2 regions of the Stenotrophomonas sp. YJH_SMC_8 genome follow, and region 1 is predicted to be linked to the other one. Evidence: riboswitches for the same ligand, from Rfam matches in the RefSeq annotation. Region 1 holds a riboswitch; the other holds the start of a gene.
The links. Region 1 has a riboswitch for cobalamin ahead of AC5P88_RS10915 (epoxyqueuosine reductase QueH). Riboswitches for the same ligand answer to the same signal wherever they lie in the genome.
Positions count from the first base shown of each region.

Region 2: it holds a riboswitch for cobalamin, as region 1 does, so the genes downstream of both, btuB (TonB-dependent vitamin B12 receptor) here and AC5P88_RS10915 (epoxyqueuosine reductase QueH) in region 1, are expected to answer to the same signal.

Region 1 is NZ_JCAFUL010000007.1:159,801-164,210, forward strand. Features, by position in the region: gene purU (formyltetrahydrofolate deformylase) at 1-601, shown strand, start outside; gene pncA (bifunctional nicotinamidase/pyrazinamidase) at 714-1,340, opposite strand; gene AC5P88_RS10915 (epoxyqueuosine reductase QueH) at 1,397-2,083, opposite strand; cobalamin riboswitch at 2,246-2,459, opposite strand; gene AC5P88_RS10920 (aspartyl protease family protein) at 2,681-3,517, shown strand; gene AC5P88_RS10925 (FAD-binding oxidoreductase) at 3,571-4,410, opposite strand, start outside.
Region 2 is NZ_JCAFUL010000001.1:161,464-165,873, reverse strand. Features, by position in the region: gene bioD (dethiobiotin synthase) at 1-266, opposite strand, end outside; gene AC5P88_RS00785 (GAF domain-containing protein) at 334-816, shown strand; gene AC5P88_RS00780 (TfoX/Sxy family protein) at 813-1,175, shown strand; gene AC5P88_RS00775 (histidine phosphatase family protein) at 1,220-1,798, opposite strand; cobalamin riboswitch at 1,942-2,164, shown strand; gene btuB (TonB-dependent vitamin B12 receptor) at 2,280-4,121, shown strand; gene gph (phosphoglycolate phosphatase) at 4,180-4,410, opposite strand, start outside.

The DNA.
Region 1 (4,410 bases):
ACGCCGCGCGCGCCTGCTGGTGCTGGTCAGCAAGCAGGGCCACTGCCTCAACGATCTGCTGTTCCGCGCCCACAGTGGCCAGCTGAAGGTGGACATCGCCGCGGTGGCCTCCAACCACGCCGACTTCGCGCCGCTGGCCGCGTCCTACCAGGTGCCGTTCCACCACCTGCCGGTGAACGCGGAAACACGCGCGGTACAGGAGCAGCAGATCATCGACCTGGTCGAGCGCGAGCGCATCGACCTGGTGGTGCTGGCGCGCTACATGCAGATCCTGTCGCCCACGCTGTGCCGCGCGCTGGCCGGCCGTGCGATCAACATCCACCACAGCTTCCTGCCCAGCTTCAAGGGCGCGCAGCCGTATCATCAGGCGCACGCACGCGGGGTCAAGATCATCGGTGCCACCGCGCACTACGTCACCGAGGATCTGGACGAAGGCCCGATCATCGAACAGGACGTGGCCCGCGTGGACCACGCGATGGCACCGCGCGAACTGGTGCGGCTGGGCAGCGATACCGAATCGCTGGTGCTGGCGCGCGCCGTGCGCCGGCATGTGGAGCACCGCATCCTGCTCAACGGGCACCGCACCGTCGTGTTCCGGTAGTGCCGGCCGCTGGCCGGCAACGGTAGCCATCCCGGGGTTGCCGGCCAGCGGCCGGCACTACCGTTTCGGGTCGGATTATCGGTAGCGCCGGGCCATGCCCGGCGGTCGCCCGTCAGGCGATCGCAATCCCCGCCTTGCCCAGCGCCTCGCGCACCATCGCGTCGTTGGCCTCGGTCACCGGTTTGGTCAGCTCCCACAGGAACTTCACCCGGAAGCCGGATTTCACCGCGTCCTGCGCGCTCCACAGCACGCAGTAGTCGCGGGCCAGGCCGCACACGTGCACTTCGCGGATGCGGCGCTCGTGCAGCCAGCCGGCCAGGCCAGTAGCCGGGCGTTCGCCATCGGGGCCGTGGTTCTCGCGGAAGGCGCTGTACGAATCCACCTGTTGGCGCGTGCCCTTGCGCAGGATCAGGTCGGCCACGGTCCAGTCCACGCCCGGATGCAGCGCGGCGCCATCGCTGCCCTGCACGCAATGGTCGGGCCACAGGGTCTGTGGCTGCGCGTGCAGCAGGATGGTCTCGAACGGACGCTTGCCGGGGTGCTGGCTGGCGAATGAGGCGTGATCGGCCGGGTGCCAGTCCTGGGTGGCCACCACCGTGCGGTAGCGGCGCTGCGCCAGCAGTCCAGCAATCGGTGCCACCAGCGCATCGCCCTGGTCGCAGGCCAGCGCGCCACCGGGCATGAAGTCCGGCTGCAGGTCGATCACCAGCAGGGCGACGTCGGCGGGCAGGGCGGTCATGGCAGGTCCACTACAACGTAAAGGGACGACCAGCGTGGCCGCCCCGGCGGCACAGGTCAATCGCCCTGCGGCGTCTCAGCGTCCTGCCCGTAGTACAGCAGGCCGATCTTGATCCGCTCGCGGCCGTTCTCGCGGCGATGGCGGTTGGCATCGCGCAGCGAGTACACGCAGCCGCAGTATTCCTGCTGGTAGAACTGCTCGCGCTTGCTGATCTCGATCATGCGGCTGGCACCACCGCCCTTGCGCCAGTTGTAGTCCCAGTACTGCAGGCCTTCATAGCGTGAGGCGGCGCGGATGCCGCAGTCGTTGATCTGCGCCATGTTCTTCCAGCGCGAGATGCCCAGCGACGAGCTGATGGTGTCGTAGCCGTGTTCATGCGCGTACAGCGCAGTGCGCTCGAAACGCATGTCGAAGCACATCGTGCAGCGGATGCCGCGCTCGGGTTCGTTCTCCATGCCACGCGCACGGCTGAACCAGTTGTCGGTGTCGTAGTCGCAGTCGATGAACGGAATGTCGTGCTGTTCGGCGAAGCGGATGTTCTCCTGCTTGCGCAGCTCGTACTCCTTCACCGGGTGGATGTTGGGGTTGTAGAAGAAGATCGCGTAGTCGATCCCGGAGGCGGTGATCGCCTCCATCACTTCGCCCGAACAGGGCGCGCAGCACGAATGCAGCAGCAGGCGCTTGCCGTCGGCAGGCAGGGTCAGGGTGGGGCGTTGGAGTTCGGTCATCGTCAGGTACCGCATGGACCGCCGGCAACGGCGGTGGCCCATGCATCAGCGCGTGGGTGGAACAGGGCGGGCCGGATACCGTGAAAAGGACGCGCGCGGCCGCGCGGCCTGCAGGCGCAGGACAACGACGGCCCCGGCACCCTCCCCGCGGAGAGTCCAGGTCGAGTCAGGGGACGGTCGTGTCCCCCGGCCGGGGCCGGTATTCGGGCTGATGGACACGGGCCGCAGCCCACCTACTACCTGCCGCTTCCCAGGCATGCGCCCAGTGCTGTTGGCAGGATTCGTTTCCATTCACCGCTGCGGGGCAGCTCCGGAATGGGCGCGCGAGGCGCCTTCACCGGATTCCCGTTTAAATCCCTGCCGCCATCCAGCCACGGCAGGGATACCTTCGGCGTGTGCACGGTGGACCCGTTGGCGGCGATGGTCAAGGTCCGCAGGGTGCAACCGTGCAGGCCCGTGGCGCATCCATGCTGCAGGACCACCTGGAACCCTGCCCATGGACAGCCTTGCCGCAACGCCCCCGCACGCCTGCACCGGACATCCTGCCGCCCCGACCCGTGCCAGGCGGCGCTGCCTGCCCGCATGGGCGCTGGGGCTGCTCTGCCTCTCCGGATGGACCCATGCATTGCCCTCAGCTGGCCGGCATGCGCACTGGCCACCGCGTCCGGTGAAGCCCTCATCGATGTTCCGTTCGAGGTTGTCGACGGGCGCATCTACCTGCAGGTGCAGGTCAACGACGCAGGCACGTTCCGCTTCGCCGTCGATACCGGTGCGAGCGGCATGGCGCGCGCCGATACCCGCCTGGTGCGCGCGCTGCACCTGCCGATGGGTGGCACCGCCTCCCATTCCGATGGCGTGCGCACCGCCGATGCCACCACGGTCCGCTTCGATTCGCTCACCCTGGGTGGTGTGCGTCGCCAGGGCGTGGTGGTGATCACCCGCGACTACAACGCCCGACAGTCCGAGGCCGCCGCCTTCGATGGGATCCTGGCGCGCGATTTCTTCGACGATGGCCTGCTGGCGCTCGACTTCCCACGCAAGCGGCTGCGCTTTCGCCGCGACCATCGATTGCTGCCGGGGCAGCCGGGCACGCTGGCTTACACGCGGGCCTTCCGCATTCCGGTGCAGATCGGCACGGTAACGACCGAAGCACAGTTGGACACCGGCGCGAACGTGGCGCTGGTGCTGCCTGCTGCACTCCATGAGCGCGTGGCCAGCGGCGTGGTTGTCCCGGGCGACCCGCTGACCCTCAGCCACGGCCGGATCCAGAGCGGCCGGGCACGGCTGGACGTGCCGCTGGTGGCCGGTGGCCTGACGCTGCGCAATCTCGACGTTCGCGTCTCTGATCGCTACCCGGAGGCGGTGATCGGCGCGCACGCACTGCAGGACGCGGCGGTGCTGATCGATGCGCGCAGCAAGCGCGTGGCGCTCTGTCCGCAGCAGCGTTGATTTGCCGGCCGGGCCTGGGCGGTGGATCCACGCCGTGCGTGGATGCCTCGGCTTCATGCTGCCGCCATGTACCGCTGCCAGAGGTGGTTGACCAGCTGCGTCTGCGGATCGTACTGGCGTTTGCGTTCAACGAATGCGTTCCACCGCGGATACGCGCGCTGGAACTGCTCGCGTGTGGCATGCGGGCGATACGGCAGGTAATAGCGTCCGCCACACTCCACCGCGGCGTCGATCAATGCGCGGGTCCAGCGTGTGGCCATCGTGTCGCCCCACGGATGCCGACGCTGCTTGTGGTACAGCACGAAGCAGAACACTTCTTCGCTTGCCCATGCCATCAATGCGGTTGCATCGGCCGGCGCATGGCGGATCGATACGTTCAGCGCATCGACGCGGTGGTGCTGCAGGATCGCCGCCATGCGCGTGGTGAAGGCCTGGAAGCTGCGCACCGGGATGAAATACTCCTGCAGCAGATAGGTCGACATCGCGCGGGTGCGGGGCTCCAATGCCGCCACATCCAGGCTTGCCTCCAGGTTTCGATGGATCACCCGCGGTTCGGCCATCTGCTGCTTCACCACCGAGCTCTGGCGCAGCTGTGGCCCGCCGGGCAGCTCGGTGACGGCCCAGATCATGTTCTGTTCGTGGGCATAATCAGCGCCCACCGGTATCAGTCGCCGGGTGTCGGTCAGTGGTGCCGTGCTGCGTCGCCAGGTCACGGTCAGCGGAGCGTCGAAACGGGGTGGCATGAGGTCGGCGTTGTGCATCAACGCATCTCTGCGTGACACCACGTTCTCGCGGAACCAGTGCGGGTAGTCGGCCAGCGCCACCCGTTCCATGTGCCGCGCCATGCGGTCGTTGTCGGCCAGGTCCAGTTCGACTTCGCTGACCACGCCCAT
Region 2 (4,410 bases), on a different contig from region 1:
GGTGCCAGTGGTTGCCGCAGCGCATACGGATTCAGGTCGGTGTAGTCCGGCACCGGCCAGCTGGCCGCCTGCAGCGCCAGCGCGTCCTCGTTGCGCAGGCCCTGCCCCCGGTCCTCGCTGCCACTGGCCACCGGCTTCATGCCCACCGCGCGCAGGCCGCGCCGGCGCAGCGCATGCAGCAATGCGGTGCTGGCCGCGGTCTTGCCGATCTCGGTATCGGTGCCGGTAACGAACAGGGCCGGCGGCAACGGGGTGGGCAACGGCATCGAGGGCTCCAACGGGGCAACAGTGCGTGCATTATCACCGGCCCGGCGCGCTTGCTAGACTGCGGGCATGTTCGCCAATGCCTCGCTCACCGGCAGCAAGCCGGAACAATACGCCCAGCTGCTGGAACAGGCCCGTGGCCTGGTCTACGGCGAGTCCGACCGCATCGCCAACGCGGCCAACCTATCTGCGCTGGTCTATCACGCCCTGCCCGACCTGAACTGGGTGGGCTTCTACCTGTACGACGGCAAGGAACTGGTGGTCGGCCCGTTCCAGGGCCTGCCGGCCTGCGTGCGCATTCCGCTGGACAAGGGCGTGTGTGGCGCCGCCGCCAGCCAGCGCGTGACCCAGCGCGTGGAGGACGTCGACGCCTTCCCCGGCCATATCGCCTGCGATTCGGCCTCGCGTTCGGAACTGGTGGTGCCGCTGCTGCGCGGCGATGAACTGATCGGCGTGTTCGACATCGACAGCCCGAAGGTCGGCCGCTTCGACGCAGAGGATCAGTCCGGCCTGGAAGCCATCGCCCGCGTGTTCGTCGAGGCGTTGGGATGAGCGCACCGAAGCTGCGCAACATCGGCCCGAAAAGTGCGGCGTGGCTGCGCCAGGTCGGCCTGCGCAGCCGCGACGACCTGGTCGCGATCGGAGCCGTCGGCGCCTTCGTCAAGGTCAAGCGCGCCGGCTTCAAGCCCAGCCTGAACCTGCTGTACTCGCTGGAAGGCGCGTTGCTGGACTGCCATTGGCAGGAGCTGAGCGAGCCACAGCGCGAGGCACTGGTGCAGGATTACGAAGCGCGCATCGCTGCGCATCCGCTGAAGGCAGCCGGCCCGGCCTCGGGCCCGGTGCATGAGCAGCGCTTCGATGCCGACGATGACGCCGAGGACAGCGTGACCGAGGGTGCCGACGAGGATTGAGGGCTCCGCGCACGCGCTCGCCGGGCCATGCCCGGCGAGCGCGCTCAAGGCTGCTGCAGTTCCAGCAGCTCACCCACCAGCCCGGCCTCGCCACGCTCCAGCCACACCCGCAGGCGGGTGCCGTGGTCGATACGCAGGGCCCAGCAGAGCGACATCGGCAGGCCGCAGACCTGCGACAGCACCATGCGCAACGGGCCACCGTGGCTGACCACCAGCGTCGGCACCGGGTCATCATCATCAAGCAGGCGATCCAGCGCGCGCGCGATGCGCCGCTCGAAATGTCCCCAGCTCTCGCCGTTCGGCGGCGGGAACGCATGCGGATCGGCGTGGAAGGCAGCCAGCGCATCTTCCGGCAGGTCGAACAGCGATTGCCCGTCCCAGTCGCCAAAATCCAGCTCTTCCCATTCCTCGTCCGCTTCGACGTCCAGCCCGCGCGGGGTGGCCAGCGCCATGGCCGTATGCAGCGAACGCAGCCGCGGCGAACTGATCACCCGCTCCCAGCACTGCCCGGCATAGGCCTCGACCAGCTCCTGCGGCAGGCCGGCCAGCTGCGGTGGGTCGCTGCGGCCATCAAGGTATTCATCACGGCCGTTGCCGGCATGGCGGACCAGGTCGAGGATCATGCGCGCGTCCCGGACGGGCAACGCAGGTACAGCGGAAAACGGGCGGACATCGGCAACGGCACCACGGGATCGAGCAACCATTCTAAAGGCACAGCAAAGGCAGTCGCGCAGGCGCGACGCAACGGGACTGCCTGCGATGCCGTAGACTGCGCCCACTTCCAGGTGACCTGCGGCCGTGGCCGGCAGGTTGAAACGGGAAGCCGGTGACGCGTGTTTCCACGCCAGGCCGGCGCTGCCCCCGCAACGGTAAGCACGTCAGTTCCAGGCAACACCGCCACTGTGCCGCGCGCATGGGAAGGCGCCTGGACGGTGGCCCCAGGCCACCCGGCGGCAAGCCCGGAGACCGGCCCGGAAGCCTCAGGTCGCGATGCGGTGGGCATGGCGCTGGATGACCGCAGCGTGCGCTGCGGCGTCGGCGCATGCCTGCCTTCGCGGCTCCTCCCCTTCGCCACGCGGGCGTGCGTGGCACCTGGAGTCCCCCATGAAGCTGCAGTCCCGAATGCTGTCCCTGGCCGTGCTGGCCGCCCTGCCCGCGCTGGCACAGGCCAACGAGGACACCACCGCGCTCGACCAGATCCTGGTCACCGCCACCCGCACCCCGATCGCCCTGCAGGACAGCATCGCGCCGGCACAGGTGATCGACCGCGCGCAGATCGAATCCAGCCAGGCCACCTCGCTGCAGGAACTGCTGCGCGGGCGTGCCGGCATCAACCTGACCAATGCCGGCGGCCTCGGCAAGCAGAGCTCGCTGTTCCTGCGCGGTACCAATTCCGGCCACACCGTGGTGCTGGTGGATGGCGTGCGCATCAACAGCGCCGACCTCGGCCTGGCCATGTACCAGGACCTGCCGCTGGCGCAGATCGAACGCGTGGAAATCGTGCGCGGCCCGCAGTCGAGCCTGTACGGCGCCGACGCCATCGGTGGCGTGATCCAGATCTTCACCCGCCGCAACCAGGGTGACTTCGCCCCGCACTTCCAGCTTGGCGGTGGCAGCAACGGCCTGCGCGAAGCCAGCGGCGGCATCGGCGGCGGCACCGAGCGCGGCTGGTTCGGTGCGGATATCGCCTACCAGCATTCCGATGGCATCGATGCCTGCCGCGGCTCGGCCACGCTGTTCACCGGCTGCTTCGCCGACGAGCCCGATCGTGACGGCTACCGCAACCTGTCCAAGAGCCTGCGCGGTGGCTACACCTTCAATGACCAGTGGAACGTGGAAGGCAGCGCACTGCGCGCCGACGGCAAGAACCATTACGACGGTTACTACAACTATTCGGAAACCCGCCAGCAGGTGCTGGCCGGCAAGGTGCGCTACACCCCGTCCGAACGCCTGGCGTTCACCGCCAACGTCGGCCGCAGTGACAACGAGTCGGACAACTTCGGCGCACCGGGGGTGTTCGGCAGCGCACAGACCCACCGCGACAGCGCCTCGCTGCAGGGTGACTTCGGCGTGGCCGAGGGCCAGCTGCTGAGCGCAGGCGTGGACTGGAGCGAAGACAACCTGGATGGCAGCAGCGCGGGTTACCTTGTCGACAGCCGGCGCAACACCGGCGTGTTCGTGCAGTACCAAGGCCGCTTCGGCCGCCACCAGCTGCAGGCCAGCGCACGCAACGACGACAACCAGCAGTTCGGCAACCACGCTACCGGCAGCGTTGGCTGGGCCATGGAACTGGGCCACGGCCTGCGCGTCAACGCCAGCTATGGCACGGCGTTCAAGGCACCGACCTTCAGCGATCTGTACGACCCGTGGAGCGGCGTGCCGACGTTGAAGCCGGAGAAGTCCAAGAGCGCCAACCTCGGCGTTTCGCAGCAGGGCCAGGGCTGGCACTGGGGCCTGGACGTGTATGAAACCCGCATCGATGACCTGATCACCTACGATGCGGCGACTTTCAAGATGCAGCAGGTGGAGAAGGCCCGCATCCGCGGTGCCGAACTGACCGGTGGCGTGCTGCTGGCCGGCTTCGACATCAACGCCCAGCTCAGCTACACCGACCCGCGCAACCGCACCGGCGGCAGCACCCAGTTCGACAACTGGCTGCCACGCCGCGCGCAGCAGACCGCGCGCCTGGACATCGACCGCCGCTTCGGCGACTTCCGCGCAGGCCTGACCGTGCAGGGTGCCGGCAAGCGCTACGACGATGCCGCCAACACGGTGAAGGTGGGAGGTTACGGCACGCTGGATCTGCGCGCCGAGTACGCGCTGACGCCGTCGTGGTCGCTGCTGGCGCGTGCCGCCAATGTGTTCGACCGCAACTACGAGACCGTGGCGTGGTTCAACCAGCCCGGCCGTGAGTACCAGTTGAGCGTGCGCTACCAGCCGAAATGAGGAAACGCGCCGGGCATTCCCGGCGCTTTTTCCATCGACGCATGGCGTCGATCTACCGCTACACCGGAATGCCGGCGGCCAACCCCGGCAGTTCACGCAGGTCGTCGATCACCGCCACCGCATGCGCGGTGGCTAGGTCCAGGCCGCGCGGATAGCCGTAGCGCACCAGTGCGATCGGCATGCCGGCATCTTCGGCGGCGCGGTAGTCGGTCAACGAATCACCCACCATCAGGCAGGACTCCGCCGGCAGCCCGAAATGCGCGGCGATGTGCCGCAGTGGCTCACCGCT